Regions from separate parts of the Clostridioides sp. ZZV15-6598 genome, predicted to be linked through region 3. Evidence: riboswitches for the same ligand, from Rfam matches in the RefSeq annotation. Region 3 holds a riboswitch; each other region holds the start of a gene.
What was found. Region 3 has a riboswitch for cobalamin ahead of KGF50_RS12700 (cobyric acid synthase). Riboswitches for the same ligand answer to the same signal wherever they lie in the genome.
Positions count from the first base shown of each region.

Region 1: linked by a shared signal. The riboswitch ahead of KGF50_RS09540 (ABC transporter substrate-binding protein) and the one ahead of KGF50_RS12700 (cobyric acid synthase) in region 3 are both predicted to bind cobalamin.
Region 2: linked by a shared signal. The riboswitch ahead of KGF50_RS09200 (ABC transporter substrate-binding protein) and the one ahead of KGF50_RS12700 (cobyric acid synthase) in region 3 are both predicted to bind cobalamin.
Region 4: linked by a shared signal. The riboswitch ahead of KGF50_RS15485 (energy-coupling factor ABC transporter permease) and the one ahead of KGF50_RS12700 (cobyric acid synthase) in region 3 are both predicted to bind cobalamin.

Region 1 is NZ_JAGWCS010000038.1:2,246-8,078, reverse strand. It holds gene KGF50_RS09550 (fumarylacetoacetate hydrolase family protein) at 1-807, shown strand, start outside; gene KGF50_RS09545 (dihydrodipicolinate synthase family protein) at 891-1,784, shown strand; cobalamin riboswitch at 1,907-2,087, shown strand; gene KGF50_RS09540 (ABC transporter substrate-binding protein) at 2,288-3,418, shown strand; gene KGF50_RS09535 (iron ABC transporter permease) at 3,492-4,517, shown strand; gene KGF50_RS09530 (ABC transporter ATP-binding protein) at 4,520-5,716, shown strand.
Region 2 is NZ_JAGWCS010000036.1:18,668-24,500, reverse strand. It holds gene KGF50_RS09220 (GTP-binding protein) at 1-310, shown strand, start outside; gene KGF50_RS09215 (ATP-binding cassette domain-containing protein) at 300-1,355, shown strand; gene KGF50_RS09210 (Rossmann-like domain-containing protein) at 1,333-2,106, shown strand; gene KGF50_RS09205 (methyltransferase) at 2,109-2,807, shown strand; cobalamin riboswitch at 3,015-3,182, shown strand; gene KGF50_RS09200 (ABC transporter substrate-binding protein) at 3,323-4,903, shown strand; gene KGF50_RS22545 (ABC transporter permease) at 4,903-5,833, shown strand, end outside.
Region 3 is NZ_JAGWCS010000062.1:16,157-21,989, reverse strand. It holds gene KGF50_RS12725 (hypothetical protein) at 162-353, opposite strand; gene cobT (nicotinate-nucleotide--dimethylbenzimidazole phosphoribosyltransferase) at 571-1,617, shown strand; gene cobU (bifunctional adenosylcobinamide kinase/adenosylcobinamide-phosphate guanylyltransferase) at 1,646-2,206, shown strand; gene cobS (adenosylcobinamide-GDP ribazoletransferase) at 2,216-2,989, shown strand; gene KGF50_RS12705 (histidine phosphatase family protein) at 3,010-3,624, shown strand; cobalamin riboswitch at 3,679-3,858, shown strand; gene KGF50_RS12700 (cobyric acid synthase) at 3,978-5,492, shown strand; gene KGF50_RS12695 (cobyrinate a,c-diamide synthase) at 5,532-5,833, shown strand, end outside.
Region 4 is NZ_JAGWCS010000094.1:8,308-14,140, forward strand. It holds gene KGF50_RS15465 (DUF3553 domain-containing protein) at 1-263, opposite strand, end outside; gene KGF50_RS15470 (energy-coupling factor ABC transporter ATP-binding protein) at 514-1,335, opposite strand; gene cbiQ (cobalt ECF transporter T component CbiQ) at 1,328-2,026, opposite strand; gene KGF50_RS15480 (energy-coupling factor ABC transporter substrate-binding protein) at 2,029-2,313, opposite strand; gene KGF50_RS15485 (energy-coupling factor ABC transporter permease) at 2,303-3,055, opposite strand; cobalamin riboswitch at 3,240-3,433, opposite strand; gene KGF50_RS15490 (nitric oxide reductase activation-like protein) at 3,571-5,346, opposite strand; gene KGF50_RS15495 (AAA family ATPase) at 5,360-5,833, opposite strand, start outside.

The DNA.
Region 1 (5,833 bases), on a different contig from region 3:
AGTCTTAGTAAATTTTTTATAGATGTAAATGATTTAATTCAAAGCGTATCTCAGGATGATATTATTAAGTTAAAAAATATTATAAATGAAGAATCATTTAATGACTATAATGTTTTTAAAAAAGAAGAGTGTACTATATATGTTCCTATAGAAAAACCAATACACGATATTTTATGTGTAGGAGTAAACTATAAAGAACATCTTGAAGAAACTCAGACTCATTTTGATAGCAGCTTTGAAGAACCTGAGAAAACAGTCTATTTTACAAAACGTGTGACAAAGGCAATAGGTCCAGAAGACGAGATAGATGCTCATTTTGATATAAATAATCAGTTGGATTATGAGGTTGAACTTGGAGTAGTAATAGGTAAAACAGGTGTTAATATAGAAAAAGAAGATGTAGAAGATTATATCTTTGGTTACACTGTGATAAATGATATTTCTGCTAGAAAGTTGCAAAAAGAACATGTTCAATGGTTTAGGGGAAAAGGATTAGATACATTTACATCTTTAGGGCCATGTATCTTACATAAAAGTGCAATTTCTTTTCCAGTAAAACTTAATGTATATAGTAGAGTAAATGATGAAGAAAGACAAAATTCTAATACAGAGTTATTCATATCAGATATCTCAGATATAATTTCAGAACTTTCAAAAGGGATGACTTTAGAGGCTGGGGATATTATAGCAACTGGAACACCCTCTGGAGTAGGGATGGGCTTTTCTCCTCCTCGATATATGAATAGTGGAGATGTAATTGAATGTGAGATTGAAAGTATTGGAATATTGAAAAATTATGTTAAGTAAATGTTTTATTATATATAATCTTAAAACATAGACTATAAACATATTAAATGAACATATCAAAATAAATTTTAGGAGTTTAAATTATGAAAGCAGAATTTTTGACACCAGTTGTTACAATATTTGATGAAGACGGAAATTTAGATAGAGAAGGAAACAAAAAAGTATATGACTACCTTATAGATGGGGGAGTAGATGGTTTAGTTATAATGGGAAGTACTGGAGAGTTCTTTAATATGTCTATGGATATGCAAAAAGAACTTATAGATTTAGTGATTAATCATGTTGATAAGAGGGTTAAAGTGTTTATAGGTGCAAGTCGTATGTGTGCAGATGAGTCTATAGAACTTTCAAATTATGCACATACTAGTGGAGCAGATGGAGTTATGATAATAAGTCCTTATTATTTCTCACTTGATGATGATAGTATTGAACTGTTTTACAGTAAGATAGCTGAAAACACAGATGCTGAAATATACCTATATAATTATCCAGATAGAACTGGTTATGATTTAAGTCCAGAACTTACATTAAAACTTGCAAGAAAGCATAAAAACATAGTTGGATATAAAGATACAGTAACTTTAATGGGACATACTAGAGATTTAATAAATACTATGAAAACAGAGTTCCCAAATTTTAAGATATATAGTGGATATGATGAAAATTTTATACATAACTTAATGTCTGGAGGAGCAGGATGTATAGGAGGATTATCAAATCTAATTCCAGAAGTTTGTTCTAAATGGGCTGAAGCTTATAATAATAAGGATATGGATAAAGTTATTGAAATTCAAAAATATATTAATAAAGCAATGGATTTTTATTTAATAACAAATCCATTTATACCAGCAATGAAGAAAGCTATGAATATTAGAGGATTAGAAATAAGTGATTATGTAACTGCTCCATTTATAAAACCAGATGAAAATCAAGTATGTAAAATTAAAAATTTAATGGATGAATTAAATATAAATTAACGAGATAAAGAGTGTTTTAAATTGATTTTTATAGTCATTTTAAGCACTCTTTTTGAGTGGATATATTAAATCAACCTTGCAAAGTAATTAACAATAAACTACAATTATCTTAATGAAAAATTAAATGTAAATAATACTAGGGTACTATTTTAGTTTAATAGGGAAAGTGATGTAAATTCACTACAGCCCCCGCTACTGTATACGGATACAAAATCAAATCCACTGAGATTCATAGTAATTTTGGGAAGGTTGATGGAGGACAGGCCGTGAGTCAGGAGACCTGCCCAGTATTACATAAATACAATTTAGGGTGGAGATTGTAGTTTATAATAAAATGAGATATCAATTCATTTTTTATAAAATTGATATAGAAGCTTCTCCTTGCTAATTTTGGAGAAGTTTTTTATTTTACTAAAAAGCTATATTAAAAAATTTAATTTTAGTAAAATGTTTTTTAGATATATGTAGCCACTCATAAAAAATAAAATAATGGAGTGAAAGAGATGAAATTCAAATCAAATGTTTTAAAGCAGTTTTTTTTAGTTGTAATGGTAATTTTTTTGGCGGGAGGTATTGTAGGTTGTAGCAAAAAAGACAAAACTAATGAACAAGTTAGTAATGGGAAAAAATTAGAATTAAAATATGCAAGTGGATTTAGTGTTGAGACTTTAGAAGATGGAATTAAAAAGGTTATTGATGGAGATAATAGAGAACTAATTTTAATTCCTAAAAAGATAAAAATACCTGAAAAATATAAAAATGCAAATATAGTTAGAACACCTGTAGATAATGTATTGATAGCATCTACAACACAAGCTTGCTCTTTAAGGACAATAGGTGAGTTAGATAGTATAAAAGCAGTAACAACAGAAGAACAATATTGGACTATCAAAGAAATTAAAAATTTAATGAAAGATGGTAAGATACATTATGTTGGTTCAAATTTAGCACCAGATTATGAAAAAATAGTAGACTTAAATCCTGACTTGACTATAGTGAGTAGTGGTTTATCAGAAGCGGATACAAAATTTATAGATAAATTAAAAGAATTGGGACTTAACTATGTTGTAGATAATGAATATAAAGAGCAAAATCCATTTGGAAGAATGGAATGGACAAGCTTAATCGCTGCATTCTATGATAAAGAGGATATAGCTACTAGTGAATTAGATAAAACAGTACAAAAAATAGAAGAGGTTAGTAAAAAAATAAAAAATAAAAGCAAACCTAAAGTTGTATGGGCATCTGTATATGAAGGTAATGCTTATATAGCACCTAAAAATTCATATGTAGATAATATGATAAACATGGCAGGTGGAATAAATGCTTGTGCCTCAATAGATTCAAATGAAGGGCGAGTAAGTATTGAGCAATTACACGAAGTGGCAAAAGATGCAGATATATTTGTATATTCATCAAGTTCAGATTATGCACCAAATTTAGAGTCTATAAAATCTAGTGCACCAGTGTTAGCTGATTTAGATGTTGTCAAAAAGGGTAATTTATGGGTGTTTGCTCCAGATTATTATCAATCAGTGGATAAGACAGATGAATTAATAGTGGATTTAGTTGAAATGTTTCACCCAGGTACTACTGGTGAAAAGATTAAGCACTATATAAATTATGATAAATAATAGATAAGATTAAATTAACAAGTAAACTTTATAAATTTGAGTGAATGTAGTTTTTATTAAGAGGAGTAGATAGATGGACTTTATCAATAAAAACAGAATTAAAAATACTACTATATTTGTAATCTTAATTGTAGGTATAATACTTACTTTTTTGATATGTGTAGCATTTGGTTCTGTAAAAATCGAATTTAAAGAAATAATAGATGTTGTATTAAGAGGAATAGATAGTACAGAACACTATAAAATAATTTATAATATAAGGATTCCCAGAGTCCTTGCAACTATGGTAGGAGGTGCATGTTTAGCAGTATCTGGTATTCTACTACAGATATTTTTCAAAAACCCAATAGTTGAACCATATATATTAGGTGTGTCTTCAGGTGCCACTTTATCAGTAGCACTTATGATTTTAGGTGGGTATACATTAGGGTTTGAAAGTATAAATTCAATGAGTATATTTATAGCAGCATTTGTAGGAGCTTTAATTGTAATGTCTATAGTTATCCTATTTGCTAGCAAAGTAAAAAATATAACAACGCTTTTGGTGATAGGAATTATGACTGGATATGTATGTAGTGGAATTACAAATATATTACAATCATTTGCAAATAATGAAAAATTGAAGGAATTTACGATGTGGTCTATGGGTAGTTTTTCTGGATTTACATGGGAAAAAGTAGAAATACTTATGATAGTTGGGATATTAGGTCTTTTGATGACTATATTCATAATAAAACCTCTAAATGCTTTTTTACTAGGAGAAGAATATGCAAAGAGTATTGGTGTAAATATAAAATTTTTTAGATTTTTGGTAGTATTTATATCAAGTATACTAGCGGCAATAGTATCAGCATTTGCAGGTCCTATAGGATTTATTGGTCTTGCAGTACCACAAATCTCAAAATTGATATTTAAAACATCAGACAATAGAGTATTGATACCAGTAGTAATTCTTTTAGGAAGCATAGTTACAGCTCTTTGTGATTTAGTATCCAGAGTAATTTTATCACCAATAGAATTACCAATAAGTGCAATAACTTCATTATTAGGTGCTCCAATTGTAATAATGTTATTGATGAAAAGGAAGGATAGGGCTTAGACATGTTAAGAACTAATAATTTAAGTGTTGGATATGATAAAAAAGTGGTTGTAAGTGACATAAACATAGAGGTTAAAAATGGAGAAATATTATGTCTTTTGGGAAGTAATGGTGCTGGAAAAACTACTATATTAAGGTCTCTATCTAAACTTATAACACCAATAAAAGGTGAAATATATTTAAATGATGCAGATATAAATCATATCTCCAGAAAAACATTATCTAAAAAGATGGCCTTGGTACTTACAAATAGATTATTAGGAGATTTAATGACTGTACAAGATATAGTTAATATGGGAAGATATCCTTATACAGGATTTTTTGGGAATCTATCTAAAAAAGATTTAATGATGGTAGATGATTCATTAGAATCTGTAAATGCTCTTCATTTAAAAAAAAGATATTTTGATGAACTTAGTGATGGTGAAAAACAAAAGGTGTTGGTTGCAAGAGCATTAGTTCAAGAGCCAGAAATAATAATATTAGATGAACCTACAACTCATTTAGATATAAAGCATAGATTGGAACTTATGAACATATTAAAAAAATTAAGTAAGGAAAAATCAATATCAGTAATACTTTCATTACATGAAATAGATATAGCACTAAAAAGTTGTGATAAGGTTGCTCTTGTGAAAAATAACAAAGTTATAGCGTATGGTCAGCCAGAAGATATGGTAGATGAAAATATGATAAATTCACTTTATGAACTAGATGATAAAAATTTTAACAGTTTATTAGGTGCAGTAGAAATTAGCAATAAATCAAAAAATGAAGTTTTTATAATTGGTGGAGGTGGCAAAGCAACACCAATCTACAGAGCTTTTACTAAGAGAGGCATAGGTATATATTCTGGTATAATACATGAAAATGATATTGATTATGAAATTGGTAGGACTATGGGGATAAAGTTGTTTACAGAAAAGCCATTTGAGTCAATAAGTGATGAAAGTTTCGATTTGGCTATTAGAAATTTAAATAATTCTAAGATTATAATAGACACAGGATTTAGCGTAGGAGAAACAAACAAAAGAAATATAGACATTATAAAAGAGGCTTTAAAATTGGATAAAAAAGTTTATTCATTTAGAACTAAGAGTGAGGGTAATAAGTATTATAAGAGTTTGAGTGATAATATAGAGTATGTAGATAAAGTTTCTAAAATAGTGGATAGTGTTGATATAAATAATTTACTATAAATTGTAATTTATGACATATTTAGAAATGATAAAATATATAAAAGAGTATCGTAAGTAGATTTTTAAAATGTTTTTTAAGGTGTATTTTTAAAATCTCTAGATACTCTTTTTTAGAAA
Region 2 (5,833 bases), on a different contig from region 3:
ATATGCTGATATTGTTGTAATCACAAAAGGAGATATAGTATCACAAGCAGAAAGGGAGGTATTTTCTTTTAATGTACGTCAAGTAAATTCAAAAGCTAAGATAATATTTATAAATGGAATCACAGGTCAAGGAGTATTTTTACTTAAGAAATATTTAAGTGATATAAAAGAAATAAGCACGCTTAGAGAAAAACAATTACGTTTTACAACACCAGCATCAGTGTGTTCTTACTGTACTGGAGAGACTAGAATTGGAGAATCTTATCAAATGGGAATGATAAAGAAAATGGAGTTTGACTATGAAGTATGATAATTATGAAAATTTACTAAACATGTCTATAGAAGAGATAAAAGAAAACTACTCTATGGCCTTTGATTTTTTCTTAAATTATAATCTAAGTAATATAGATGATTCAATTACTTTTAATAATCTAATAGAATCTTTAGATGAGGAATTTTATATAACTTTTGGTATAGAGAAAAAAGAATTATACATTAAACTGGTGGAGTTTTTAAAAGAATTTGACCAAGATGAAGAGAGCTTAAATATAGAAACCATTACTATTAATGGTGGGCACAATAAGCTAAAAGAAAAAGAAGATATTTCGCTAAAAATAAAGGCTGGAGAAATTATAAGTATTGTTGGACCTACAGGTTCAGGAAAAAGTAGACTGTTAGAGGATATTGAATGTTTAGCGCAGAGAGACACTCCTACGAACAGACAAATATTAATAAATGAAAGTATTCCAAGTGATGAAACTCGTTTTGTTATGGATGGAAAATTAGTAGCCCAACTTTCTCAAAATATGAATTTTGTAATGGATTTAACTGTAGAAGAGTTTTTACAAATGCACTCTAAAAGTCGTTTCTGTAAAAATCAAGATGACATAGTAAAAAAATGCTTTTATTGTGCTAATAAACTAGCTGGAGAAAAATTTGAATTAACCACAAAAATAACTCAATTATCGGGAGGTCAATCAAGGGCCCTTATGATATCTGATACTGCATATATGAGTTCTTCACCGATAGTTTTAATTGATGAAATTGAAAATGCAGGTATAGATAGAAAGGAAGCTCTAAGACTATTATCTAAAAAGGAAAAAATAATTTTGATTTCAACACATGACCCTATATTAGCTTTAAATGCTAATAAAAGAATAGTTATTAAAAATGGCGGAATTTCAAAGGTAATATCTACGACAGATGAAGAAATAGAAAGTATTAAATACATAGAAAGCTTAGATAATATTTTACTAGATATTAGGCACAAGGTTAGAAAAGGTGAAGTCTTAAATAGAAAAGAAATAGAAAGTATTGTACAGGAGGAGGTAAATGACTTTGTGGGAACTTTATGATGACTTAATAGAAGGAATTCCTAAGGATATAATCGTTGAAGATATAGCTGTTGGGCAACATAATATTTTAGTAAGAAGTAGTGTAGGTAGTGGTATAGGTTTTGTATATAATGAAGATGGACGTCCTCCAGAGTTCGTAAAATCTTTTAAAGGGAAATATTTACATGAAATAGCTGGATGTATTAAGTCTTGGAATATCACAGAATCAGGAATCGGATTGGCTGCAATAAATTCTTATTATAATTCTGTAAAAGTTTCAAAAGAAAATAATATAAAGTTAAATGAAAACAATTTTATAGAAGATAGAATTAATGACCCTTTTATTTCATACCAAAATATGATAAGGGGGAAAAAGGTAGCGGTTATAGGTCATTTTCACTATTTAGAACAACTATTTGCACCTGTGTGTGATTTATCCATAATAGAAAGTGAAGATATATATGGTGATTATCCAGAGACTTCAGCACCATATATCTTACCTAAACAGGACTTTGTAGTTATATCTTGTTACACATTAAGTACAAAAACCTTTCCTTGGTATTTAGAATTAAGTAAAAATGCTTATGTGGTATTGGTAGGTCCAGCAACTCCAATGGCACCTATATTATTTAAGTATGGAGTAAATGATTTATCAGGATTTGTAATTAAAGAACATGATAAAGTAATGAGCATAATAAGTGGAAATGAGAGAAACAATATGTTTTACAGTACAGGTCAGAAAGTAAATTTAAAAGGTAGTGGGGAAATTTAAATATGAGAATGAATTGGAATGATACTACAATAAAATCCTTTGTTGATGCAAGTGAATATACTGGTTTTCACAAGAGATTAGCTAAAGAAATAATTCCATACATCAAAGATAGCCAAACTTTTTGTGATGTAGGTTGTGGATTAGGTTTAATAGATATGTATTTAAGCAAAGAATTGAAAGAGATAACTTGTATTGATATAAATCAAAATGCTATAAATTACTTAGAAAAATCAACAAAAGACAATAATATAAACAATATTAGATATATGGTCAAGGATTTTGAAGAGATAAATACAAAATTTGATACTATATTAATTTCATTTTTTTCATATGAGAATATAGAATTTTTTAATGAACACTGTAATAGATTAATTGCAATTGTTAATGATAAATCCAAAACTCATATTCCAGTATCTAAGAAAAGAATGGATATGGTAGAAAGACATAGTTCAAAAAATTTAAAAGCATTATTAGATAAAAAGAAACTTAAATATGAATTAATGCCATTAAGTCTTGAATTTGGACAGACATTTACTTGTGAAGATGATATAGTTAGGTATGCTAAATCTTATGATGAAGGCGGAGAGTATGAAACTATATACAATCATATTATGAAAAATGTAGTTAAAGGGGATAAAGTAGCTTATTACCTTCCATATGAAAAAAAAATATCTGTTTTTATAATAGACTTTAATAGATAGATAATTGTAAATTTTAATTTAAATATTTATATTCCATAATAAAGATTAGACACTTAATTTGTAACATATACAACTAGTAAATATAAATACTAAATTAAAAGTAGTGTTTTTATCAGATGAATTACTATATATTTATAATTTTTAATTTTGCATATAGTGCTATATTTTGATTTAAGTTGACAATTTATATAAGATTGCATACAATTAAACTAAGAATTGAATAAACGTATTTAAAGAGTAGGGAAGCTGGTGAAAATCCAACACGAACCCATCACTGTAAGCATGGATAAATTCTACATAGCCAACAGATGTTATTTGGAAAGGCTGAGAAAATGAAATGTAAGTCAGATACCTACATTAAATATTAGCAAATAAATTTAGGGGGGAGCAACTAGATTTATTGTTTTGTATATGGAATTTAGAAGTTAAAGTATACATATTAAAATGGGATGTTATAGCATTATTTGCTATAACTTTTTTTATGCTCATATTTCTAAATAAGGGGGAAATGTATCATGAGGAAGATTTCAAAAGGGAAGCTGAGTAGTATAATTTTAGCAGTTATGCTGATGTTATCATTGATAACAGGGTGTAGTAAACCAGAGGAAAATAATGATGTTAGTAAGATGAATAATGAAAAGGAAGTAGTCTTAGCAGCAGCTAGGGATTTGGCACCAGGTGAACAAGATGCTTACTACACAAGTTCTATACTTTATGTTTGGGAACCACTAATAGGACTGGGTGATGATGGAAAACCAAAGGCAGAACTTGCAGAAAAATGGTCAAATTCAGATGATTATAAAGAATGGAAATTTACAATAAAGAAGGGTGTAAAATTCCATGATGGTGTAGATTTGAATGCAGATTCAGTAGTAAAAAACTTTGAACGTTATATGAATATGAAAACGAAAGCTTCACCTTTTTATTCGTTTGATATAGAAAAGACATATCCTAATTTACAAAGTGTGGATAAAGTTTCTGACTATGAAGTTAAACTTACTTTTAGTAAACCAATATCAACTTTAATATACAACATGGCTAGATTTGGAAGTGCTATGTATAGTCCGGAGTGTTTTGATATAAAAACAGGAGATTTTACTAAATATGCACAAGGAACTGGTCCATTTAAGATAAAAGAAAGAGAAAAAGAACAATTTGTTTCGTTAGAGAGAAATCAAGACTATTATGGAGATAAAAGTAAAGTTAAAAATGTAAGAGTAAATGTAATTAAAGATGCACAAACTCGTTACACAGCACTTAAATCAGAGGAAATTATGGGTGTTATGGATTTAGGGGCTATTACTCCAGAGTTAGCTAGTGAGCTAATAAAGGATGAAAATTTTGAGATTAAAACATCTCCATCAACAATAACTCAATTTGTATCTACAAACGGCACTAGGGAACCATTTAATAATGTTAAGATAAAAGAAGCACTAAGTTTGTTGTTGGATAGAGAAACTATAGTAAATAAATTTTATGGAGGATATGGAACTCCAACTATGAATATATTGAACCAAGGTTCTCCTTTTGCTAAGGAAATTAAACCTGTTTATGATGCAGAAAAAGCAAAAAAAATCATAAAAAATGAGTTAAAAGGGGAAACAAAAGAGTTAGAGTTTATAATACCATCTTATGGTGTAGACCGTTATCCATACAAAACTGTAGCAGAGTATATACAATCTGTATTAAGTGAAGTTGGATTAAATTCTAAAATAACTATACTTGATGGAGCTGCTTTTAAGGAAGCACAAAAAACAGGAAATTATGATATAGCACTTCACACTCAAGGTCTTCCAAATGCAGAACCATTTTCTATATTTGATAGTTATATGAGAAGCACAGGGTCAAGTAATATAGCTTATTCATTGGGCTATAAAAATGAAAGAGCAGATGAATTAATAGGTCAATTAGAAAAAACAATGGACTTAGATGAAAGAAGTAAAATATATGATGAACTTCAAGATATATCAGCAGAACATCCATCAGCTATACCATTATTTGAAGACGTTAACTTAATTGCTTATAATAAAAAAATAACTGGGTACAAACCTACATTATATGGAACTACATTAGCAAATATGGAGTGGAGTAAGTAGTGAAAACACCATTTAAATATTTAATTAGAAGGATATTGATGACTATCCCTATTTTGATAGGAATAACTTTTCTAGGATTTATATTAGGGGTTATAGCACCTGGTGACCCAGCAGTTGAATATTTAAGTATGGATGGTATTTCTGCTCCTACAGATGAAGAAATAGAAAGAGTTAGAGAAGAATTAGGGTTAAATGATAATATTATAGTCCAGTATGTTAATTGGACTAAAAAAGCTATGACTGGAGATTTAGGACTTTCCTATATCAAAAAGACATCTATCACAGAAGAGATATTAAGAAGGTTACCAATAACCTTCTCTTTATCTTTAATGGCTATGTTTTTTGTTATAGTGTTATCTATACCACTAGCTATAATAATGGCTTTAAAAAAGGATTCAGCGATAGATAAGATTGGTACTTTTGTATCCTTACTTATGACATCTATTCCAGGGTTTTGGTTAGCTATTATTATGTTAAGTATATTTTGTGAGACTCTTAGATGGCTACCTACAAGTGGGTATGGTACAATTAAACATTTAATAATGCCTGGATTTGTTTTAGCAGCTGGAACTATAGGAACTGTAGCAAGGCTAAATAGAGCAACTTTAATAGAAAGTATAGGACAAAACTATATAACAGTGGCAAAAGCTAAGGGGTTGCCAAATAAAATAGTTATTTTTAAGTATGCTTTTTTAAATTCATTAATGCCTATTGTAACTGTTCTGGGAAACTATTTTGGTGCTATTTTAGGAGGCTCCACAGTGGTTGAGGTTATTTTTAGTATTCCAGGTATGGGAAGCTATGTAATACAAGGAATAATGAGTAGGGATTATCCAGTGGTACAAGGATATGTGCTATTTACAGGGATTATATTTATAGTATTTAATTTAATTGTAGACATATGTTACCTATTTCTTAATCCTAAAATGA
Region 3 (5,833 bases):
TATGGAAAAACCAAATACAAAAGTTGTTAACTTTCAAGAGTATAAAGACAGAAAAAACCAAAGAGAAGTAAACCGAGACGAACTTTTAAAGCTTATTAAAAAAATTGTGACTTCAAAATAGGGAGTTGTTAAACTCCCTATTTTAATGGGTTCCCAAAGAATTAGGACATTCTAAGCCCATCTATATAATCTTTAAATTGTGAAAAATCTAATTCACTACTTAACTCTACAGTTTCTGTACCTTCCGTATAAAAATTCTTAAGATAGATAGTATAATTATTATCAACACAATTATGATAAATACATCTATATCCATCTTCATATAAATTTTTTAATTTAGAAAAATCATCCACAATATCAACTCCTTAAAGTTCTTTTAATTATATTTTTACAAAAAGTATGTGATTGTATGCAAATTAGAAATGTAAAATAAAGGAAATTAAGATAAAATGTAGAATAATCTTTATATGTATGTAAAAATAAAAAGAAAAAGTTGAAATTTTTAGAAAATAAGAGTATTTTTTATCTAAAAAGATAATTAAAAAAATAATAATATTGGGAGGATAGAAAATGAGTTTATTAGAAAGTATATCAAGGAATATATATTCTCTAGATAAGTCTTCTATTGAAAAAGCAAAACAGAGGTTGGACAGGCTTATACATCCAACTGGAAGCCTAGGAAAGATAGAAGATATTTGCATGCAATTAGCAGGGATATTTGGTAATGAAAATTTTGATACAACTAAAAAAGTTATAATTGCTTTTGCTGGAGATCATGGAGTATATGAAGAAGGTGTTGCGCCTGACCCTCAGGACATAACAAAGTTACAATTTCCAAATTTCTCAAAAAGACTATGTGGAGTAGGGGTAATAAGTAAATTTGTAGGAGCAGATGTTGTAGCTGTAGATGTAGGAATAAATTGTGATGAAAAACTAGATGGAGTACTAGATTATAAGATAAGAAAAGGGACTTCAAATATGGCAAAGGGACCAGCCATGAGTAAACAAGAGGCTATAAGATGCTTAGAAATAGGAATTGAAATAGCAGAGCAATGTATAGAAAGAGATTATAAAGTAATTGGTATTGGAGAGATGGGGATAGCAAATACTACTCCAAGTACTGCAATAATATCTGTAATCTCAGGATGTGACCCATCAGAAGTGACAGGTATAGGTGCAGGTCTTAAAAAAGAAAGATTAAAACATAAAGCTGATGTAATTAGAAAAGCTATTGAAATTAACAATCCAAATCCAACTGATGGTGTAGACATTTTATCTAAAGTAGGTGGATTTGAAATAGGTTCAATGGCAGGTGTTATATTAGGATGTAGTGCTAATAGAATTCCAGTTGTTATAGATGGATTTATTTCTTATGCTGCTGCTTTAATTGCTTATAAAATAAATCCAAAAACTAGAGAATATATGATAGCATCACATTTGTCAGCAGAATCAGGAACTAAAAGAGCATTAGATATATTGAAATTAGACCCTATACTAAATATGGATATGAGATTAGGTGAAGGAAGTGGAGCAGCTTTGGCATTTAATATAGTGGAAGCTTCAAATTATACTTACAAAAATATGGCGACTTTTGATGAGATAGATATGGGGAGATAAAAAATTTAATATATTTAGGAGTGTTTTGATGAGTCAAATTATTCTGGTAACAGGAGGAGCTAGGTCAGGAAAAAGTAATTTTGCCGAAAAATTATGTTTAGATAGGAATAATAACACAGCTTACATAGCGACATCTATTCCATTTGATGATGAGATGAAAGATAGAGTAAGGAAGCATCAAGAGAGTAGACCTAAAAGTTGGAAAACATATGAAATATATGAAGACATATATTCTATAATTAAAAATATATATGAAAAACATGAAACTGTTATACTAGACTGTGTGACACTATTAGTAAATAATTTAATGTTTTCACATAATCTAAACATAGAAGAATCTACTCAAGAAGAAATAAATAAACTGGAAGAGTACATAAAAGAACAAATTAGTAAACTTATTAAAGAAATAGAAAAAACAAATCTATATTTTGTATTTGTGACAAATGAATTAGGTATGGGAATTGTTCCTGGAAATAAACTTAGTAGAATATATACTGATATTGTAGGTCGTATAAATCAATATATAGCATCAAAAAGCAATGAAGTTTATTTTGTAGTTAGTGGCATACCTATGAAAATAAAGGAGTAGTATGTGACTATGAAAAGATTTATTTTGATACTACAGTTTTTGACAAGGATACCTATAAAATTAGATGTAGGATTTGATGATGAATTTTATAAATCTATAGTATATTTTCCGCTTGTGGGTCTTGTTATTGGTATATTAACTTATTTAATAGGATGGGTTTCTATACTTTTGTTTCAGCCATTTATATGTGCAATTATAATAACGCTTGCTGGTGTTTTGATTACCGGGGGGCTTCATATAGATGGATTAGGGGATACATTTGATGCGATATACAGTTATAGAGATAAAGAGAAAATGCTTGAAATAATGAAAGATTCTCGATTAGGTACAAATTCGCTTTTAGCAATTATGTTTGTACTTTTATTAAAGATTGGATTTGTATATAGTATTATAAGTAATAATTCACTATGGGTTATAATATTCATGCCAATGATTGCAAGGTTAGGAGTAATGTTATTGACATATAAAACGGTAACACCAAGAGCAAAAGGAATGGGGAATTTATTTATAGGAAAATTGACTACAAGTATGTTAATAACAGCTATAATATACACATTGTTGATAGTTAGTATTATTGCTAAATTAATATTTTTAGTGCCTGATATAGTATTGATTAAGGTATTATGTTCAGCTATAGTAGTTTTTATATTTATAATATTGTTTAAAAATCATATTTACAAAAAAATTGATGGAGTAACAGGAGATATATTGGGTTGTGGAATAGAACTTTCAGAACTTGTATATTTGATTTATATATATTTGTTAATTTTTATGTTTATTTAAAACTAAAAAGTGGTGATAATGTGATAAAATTAATATTAATAAGACATGCTTTGACAACTGATAATGAAAAAGGAAGATTATCAGGTCATATAAATAGTTATATTAGTGAAGAAGGTAAATTACAAATAAATAAAATTACAAAATATATGAGTAGTGAAAGTATAGATAAGATTTATACAACTCCATCTTCACGTACTAAAGATACGGTAGAGAAAATATCAAAACTAAAATTAATAGAAATAGAAGAAAGAGAAAATCTAAGAGAAATTAGCTTTGGAGACTTTGAAGGAATAACTTTTGAAGAGATAAAAGTTAAATATCCAAAAGAATTTGAAAAAATGATAGAAGAAGGTAGCAATTATAGATACCCAAATGGGGAAAGTTTGATAGATTCATATGAAAGAGTAGCAAAAGAGATCGACAATATAATTTTAGAAAATGATAATTATTTAAATAGAAAAACAATACTTATATGTTCTCATGCAGGTACAATAAGAAACATAATAACACATTTGATTTCTGGTAGTTATAAATATCATTGGAACTTTAAAATTGATAATGCATCTATTACAATTTTGGAAGTTGATAATGGATTTACTGTAATAAATAAAATGAATTTTACTGATTTTATATAAATTAAACATTAAATATTAAACGATATGTGCTTATAAATTTACTATCAAAAATAGAATATTAGATTAAAATTAGGTTCTCAATTAGATGTAAAAAGGGAAAAAGGTTAGATGCCTTTGCAGCCCCCGCTACTGTGAAACCAACGAAACTATAAATACCACTGTCAATTTGATGGGAAGGTTATAGGAGTAGGATGAAGTTAAGCCAGGATACCTGCCTAATTTAATTTAAAACATGAGGTCTTCGGGGTGAAAGATTTTTAATTAATATATATATAAAAGTCCTAGCATTAGAAGCACTAGGACTTTTTTTAGTTTATTTTTAGGTAAAATTTAACTTTAAGGAGGGGTAGAAAGTGGGTAAAAAAGTAATGCTACAGGGAACTGCATCAAATGTAGGTAAGAGCATTTTATCAGCAGGATTGTGTAGAATATTTAAACAAGATGGTTATACTGTTGCTCCTTTTAAGTCACAAAATATGGCTTTAAATTCTTTTATAACTAAAGAAGGATTAGAAATGGGAAGAGCACAAGTATTTCAAGCGGAAGCTGCAAAAATAGAGCCGATAGCAGATATGAATCCAGTTTTATTAAAACCTTCTGGAAATCATAAAAGTCAAGTGATTGTAAGGGGAAAAGTTGTAGGAGAGATGCCTTCATCTGAATATCATGATTATAAGTTAGAGTTGGTAGATGTATTAAAAGAAACCTTTAATAATTTAAGCTCAGTGTATGACATTGTGGTTATGGAAGGTGCAGGGAGTACTGCGGAGATAAATTTAAAAGATAGAGATATATCCAATATGGGTATGGCAAAAATAGCAGATGCACCAGTAATAATAGTTGGGGATATTGATAGAGGTGGAGTATTTGCATCATTAGCAGGCACAATGCTTTTATTAGATGATGATGAGAGAAAAAGAGTAAAAGGTGTAATAATCAATAAATTTAGAGGGAAAAAAGAACTCCTACAAGATGGTTTAAAGATGCTTGAAGATATTATAAAAGTACCTGTTTTAGGCGTGGTTCCTTATATGGATATAAAAATAGAAGATGAAGATAGTGTAACAACTAGATTTAAGAAGAAAATGGATAAAAATGATATACATATAGAAATAATTAGAACCCCACATATGTCAAATTTTACAGATTTTAATATATTTGAAACACAAGAGGATGTAAGTCTTAGGTATGTCGACTATGGAGAAGCTATAGGGAATCCAGATATATTGATAATACCTGGAACTAAAAGTACTATAGATGATTTAAAATACATAAGAGAAAGTGGTCTTGAGTCACAAATTAAAAATTTACATAGTCAGGGAAAATTGATATTTGGAATATGTGGTGGGTATCAAATGTTAGGTAAGAAATTAAAAGACCCTTATCATGTTGAAAGTGAAATTGAAGAAGTAGATGGAATTGGTCTTTTAGATACAGAAACAATATTTGAAGAGGAAAAGACTACGACTCAAGTAGAAGCTACCATTATTGAATGTATGGGTGAATATATGAGCCACCTTAAAGGTAAGAAAGTAAAAGGCTATGAAATACATATGGGAATTACAAATCGCAGTAATAAAGTAAGTAGCTTAGACTTGATAACAAAAAAACTAGATAAAGAAGTCAATTATACTGAAGGAAGTGTAAATAAAGAAGGTAATGTAATTGGTACTTATCTTCATGGAATATTTGATGAAATAGATTTTACAAGAGCAATTTTAAATAATATAAGAAAGAAAAAGGGATTAAAAGAATTAGAAAGTACTGTAAGTTCCTTTGATGAGTTTAAAGATAAAGAGTATGATAAATTGGCAGATTTCTTGAGAGAACATTTGGACATAGAGAAGATATATGAAATTATGAAATAAGAATGACTTTATATTTATACTTTAGGTAGGAGGTGTATTATGAAAAAGATTTTGATTGCAGGTACTAGCAGTGGAGTTGGGAAAACTACAATATCATTAGGAATAATGCAGGCTTTAGTCAAGAGAAATATGAAAGTACAGCCGTATAAAGTAGGGCCAGACTATATAGACCCTTCATATCACACATTTATAACTGGAAGACATTCTAGAAATTTGGATTCTTATATGTTAGATGATGAAAAGATAAAGTATATAGTAAATAAATCTTCAAGGGATGCAGATATTTCAGTGGTAGAAGGCGTTATGGGATTATATGATGGTTTTGGGATAGATTTAGATAA
Region 4 (5,833 bases), on a different contig from region 3:
GAATGGAATGTACTTATCCACATTTCCTTAGTTTCCGAACCTATATTTTGTTCGACTCTTTCTCTCATTTCATTTGCAGCTTTGTTTGTAAATGTTATAGCTAATATACTAGGTGCTTGTACACCTTTATCTTCCATAAGGTATGCTATTCTTGTTGTTAGTACCTTAGTTTTACCTGAGCCAGCACCAGCTAGTATAAGTACTGGTCCTTCAGTTTTTTCTACTGCTTCTCTTTGAGCAGGATTTAATGTATCTAAATTCATATTTCTCCTCCTGTTAACAGCCATAAATATATTTTAATCTAAAATATGAATTACTTCAAATTATAATTATGTATTATATCAATAGATTATTGTCAAATTTTAACAATTAAATAACACTTACTTATAAAATTTATTTTTATTATCTATAAAAAAAATAACCTTATGATTTGGGGAATCATAAGGCACCTTTAAGGGGTCTAGGTTAAGGGTTATTATATATAAATCTATTTTTTTAAAATAGGTTTAGGGCTTAATTATTTATTTGTATTAAGTCTCTTTCTTTCCAGTACTTATACAAATCTTCTTCTTTCTTAAATAAAGGTAAGTTCATATTTTTATGTACCTTTACTAACCATGGAGATTCTAATCCAGCTTGTATAATATTGTTCTCATTTACAAATACACTTTCTGCGTTTCCTTCATCAATTAAAATCCCCTTATCCAGTACATATATATAATCACATATTTCATACATTAAATTCATATCATGACTGGATATTACTATTTTTATATTATTTTTATCTAATCTCTTTATTATATCTACAATAGACCTAGTGCTTACTGGGTCTAATCCAGCTGTAGGCTCATCAAGCAATACAATTTCATTTTCCATTGCTATAACTGATGCAATTGCTACTCTTTTTTTCTGACCATAACTTAAAAAGTGTACTGGTCTATCTATAAAATCTATTCCATTAACAGCTATCAAAGCTTTGTTTATTCTCTCTTTAATAATTTTTTCATCCATCCCAATGTTTCTCATCGCAAATGCTATGTCATCATATACTTTTGAGTAAAATATTTGCTTTTCTGGGTCCTGAAAAACAATTCCTACATTTTTTCTAAGATTATACAAACTCTTCTTATCATACTTTAACTTTTCTTCTTTGAAAAGTATTTCTCCAGATGTAGGCTTTAATATCCCCATTAAGTTCATAAATAAAGTTGATTTTCCTGAACCATTTGAGCCTATTATACCTATAACATTTCCCTTTGAGAAATCCATATTAATGTTCAATAATGCATTAGCATTTTTTTCATATTGATATGTTAAATTATTTATTCTAAACATCATTATCCCCTACTATGTGAAATTTACCATCATACAATTTTATGTCTAATGATATACACATATCATCATACCTTGTCATAAGTCTTTTGTACAGCATACTTCCAAGAATCCCTAAAGATTTATATGAAGTTTTTAAATTTATGTACCCAAATCTTAGTTCTTGTGACTTATATATCTCTGAAAATTCTTCTAAAAATATAAATATAAATCTATATATTAACATTGATAATTCAACAAATGTGTCTGGCAAATGTAATTTTTTGAAGAAAAATATTAACTGATTAAAAGGTGTTGTAAGTATACAAAAATACACACAAGTTAAACAAGACATAGCTCTAAATAATACATGAATAGACATGTCAATAGATGCCTTTGATATTCCTACATAAAAACTAAAAAACTGAAAACTATATAGTAAGTCTGTTTTATTAAAAGATATATTCACAAGAGTTATACCTATACTAAGAAATAAAAAATACATTGGTATTTGAAGTAATTTCAAATAATTTTTTAAATCTATCCCTGCTACGCAAACAACTAAAATACTCATTAAAATCATAATTCCACTTAAGATAAATACATTTTTTATTACCATAGAAGCAATTAGAAAAATTGCTCCTATGGCTACTTTTTTATTTGGATTTACTTTACTTAATCTATTTGTATATGCATATTTATCAATTATAAGCATAATTAACTTCTCTTTCCTTTTTGAAGACCTAATATGTATCCTATTACACCTGCACCTAGAGCTGCTTGTGCAGAGAATAATAAACTCTCTATTTCTCCACTTGGTGGCTCATATGGGCTACTAAACCAAGGCTCATAATTTGGATTTATCTTAGTAATTTCACTTTCAGCTTGACCATCTGCTCCTCCATATTCAGCACCTGAATTTACAAGTAATGGGAATATAATCAGAGCTACTACTAATAAAAGTAATAATATGTTAGTTTTTGTTTTTGTTTTAGCACTCATTAGCTTTAACTCCTTTATCATTATTTTCTAGTATGCTTTTTTCTCCATTTTCTGTAATTAAATTATATACAATTACAGTAAGGATACCTTCTGCTATTGCTATTGGTATTTGAGTCATAAAGAAAATTCCTAAGAATTTAATTGCTGAAGCCATCACTCCACCAGATGGGTCTGGGAAAGCCAGTGCTAGTTGTATTGAAGTTATTGTATATGTGGCTAAATCTCCTATTGCTGCTGCAAGAAATACTGGTATAGCATTGTTTCCATCTTTTTTCTTTAATACTTTAAATATTAAAAATGATATAATTGGCCCTATTATAGCCATTGAAAAAGCATTAGCTCCTAAAGTAGTTATTCCCCCATGTGCTAGTAATAATGCTTGGAATATTAAAACTATAGTTCCAAGAACAAACATTACACTTGGTCCAAACATTATTGCTCCAAGACCTACTCCAGTAGGATGTGAACAACTTCCTGTTACAGAAGGTATTTTTAATGCTGATAATACAAATACAAATGCTCCACATAGAGCTAATAAAACTTTCTTCTTAGGGTCTTGCTTTACTATTTTACCTATTGATTTTAATCCCACTAAGAAAAATGGTATAAATATAACTCCCCATGCTATAGACCATTTTACTGGTAAGTAACCTTCCATTATATGCATTGCATTTGATGTAACTGGAGTTAAAATGATTAACATAAGTGCAGCTATAACCCCTAATTTGATATTTTGTTTCATTTGAGTATCCCCTCTCTCCCTTTCTAATAATTAAAATATGAATAATACATGTATCCTTAATTCTAACAAAATAAAAAAGCCTAACTCGATGGCTAGGCTTCTAATTTTCGACAATCTAAATACAAACACATAAAATAAACATATCTGTATAATTATTATAAGAAACTTTCTCCATCCCCGAAGAAATCACTTTAATATTTTAGGCAGGTCTCCTGACTTAGCTTCATCCTACTCCTCTTCCTTCCCATGAAATATAAAAACATATTATCATAGTGGCTAACAAAAGTTTCGTCTGCATCACAGTAGCGGGGGCTGTAAAGGAATTTAACCTTCTTCCCTATTAATCTTGCTTAAAGAACCTACAATATTATATATTTAATTTTTAATATTACTTTATTTTTAATTCATTTTCTATATAAATCATTGTATACCTTTTCTGTGAAAATTTCTACATTTTTTACAAATTTTATTCATTTTTATATTTTTATGTATATAAATTCTTTTTTATAAATCGTTTAACTCCTAATTATTTTCTTTAAATACATTGAAACTACATCAGAAAATCTAGTTATGTCTCTTGAATATATAAAATCATTTCCATATATTAATCTTTCAGCTTCAAGTTCTGATTCTTTACCTGTAAATACTCCTAATACTAATACATTTTGTTTCCTAGCTTTTCTTACTTCATTAGCTGTGTCTCTTAAACCAACAATACCTCTGTAAGCTTTTTCACCTCTTAAAGTTCTCTCACTGTTTTTTCCTATCTTTACATCATTTGGTCTTCCATCACTAAGAATTATTAAAATTTTATTTTCTTCGTCTCTATTTATCAAACCACTACATATAGATTTTATAGCTAAACCGTCTCTATTGTTACCAGCACAGAAGTATTCAAAGATATTTTCACTATTTTTAATACTGTCATCATAATCCTTAAATCTTTTTAGTATCGTATAATCTAAGAAACTAGAAAAACCCATAACTCTATTTGGTATTCCAACTTCTGTCAAAGCATTTGCAATTATGTAAGCTTGAATTGCTACATTTCCTTGGTTTCTACTTTGAGAACCACTTGCATCCAACAATATATCAATAACATATTTGCCTTTTTCATTTTCTATATCTTTATAAAATATCTTATTATTGTTACTTCTTCCAACTCTCCAAGCTCTATTTGCTAATATAGTGCCACAATCAGAATATACTCTGGTTTTAGCATTTTCTTCTACTAAAATTCTAGAAAGGCTTTCTTTTAATCTCTTTATTTGTTGTCTATACATCCTAGCATGTTCTCTAAATTTACCTAAATTATTTTCTTTTTGTCTTGTTACATATTTTAGCTGAAAAACGTTATTACATTCACTTCTAAGAACACCATCTGTGAAGTGAATTCTACATCCCTCATGTACGTTTCTGCAATTTTGTGTTTCAAGTTTTTTAATTTCACCCTTACTTAAATAAGTTTTCCCATAATAATGTTCTATTTTAGTGTATATTTTATTTACAGTCTCCTCATCAACATATATAATTCTATCTGCTGAATTGCTAGCTTGAGAATTGTCAAAGTCTCCTACTCCCTCTATAAGCATTGATGAAGAGATTGAATCTATGTCACTTTCAACAATATTTTCATCTTCATCACTATATAGTTCTTCATACATAAAATCAGCAAACGTATCAAAGTTTACTTCAACATTTTTTACATTGTTTTCATCATATGTAGAATTACTTTCTTCACTATTCAATATATATTCAAAATAAGTTAAATATATAACATCTAATGCCTTTAAAATCTCCATAATATCCTGATTTGTATCTATAAGCCTTATGTCATTTACTATTCTTCTAGTTATACTGTCTAATGCTGGATGTTTATCCATGCTATAAAGTACAAATGCATATTTAATCTTGTCCATCATATCGTTATTGTGTATCTTGGTAAAACGTGAAACAATATCTTTATACGCTCTTTTTCTGATATCTTCTATTCCAGGTCTATCTTTAATAGCTTTTTCTTCAACAATTGTATTTAATATAACTTGAATTAGACCTAATATAACATCCTTATCATATCCTTTTCGTATTCTATTTGTGAGGTATTTTTTAACTATATCCCAGTCTATATATTTTCTTCTAGCTCCTGCAATTATTGCAAAGTATAGACCTATTTCCTTTGAAGAATAGTCTTTTTCTGATATATCTATACTTTCGTTATAATCACCAGCGATTGTCCAAGATAAGTTATTTGCTCTATTTTCAAATTCATAATCATCATATATCCATTTCATAATCTCACCTATATTAAATATGACTTATTGGAAATATATCTGCACTCTCCCATTTATTAGGTATTCTCGTTTTAATTACATCTCCAACCATTTCTTTTTCATATATATCAAAAGTCTTTCCTGTAAGCCCCATATTAATTGCAAGAGTTGGCTTTAATCCTCTTCTTATAGTTTTAAGAGATGCCATAAGACCTCTCAAATCAATAGCTTTACTAGATATTTCACCATTTTGAGATTTCAATTGTAAATCTAAAAATATTCCTGCAAATTGTGCTAATTTTTCTTCATCAGCATCTGAAAATTCATTTTTCAAAATCATCATTAACTTGTCCTCTTCTACAGGAGGAATATCTATTACCATAAACCTAGAGACTAGAGCTTCATTAAGTTCCTTTGTTCCTGCATACTCGTAATTCATAGTTCCAATAAATCTTGTTGCTGGGTGCAAATTAACTCTCTCATATCCTGGTACATCAATCACTCGACG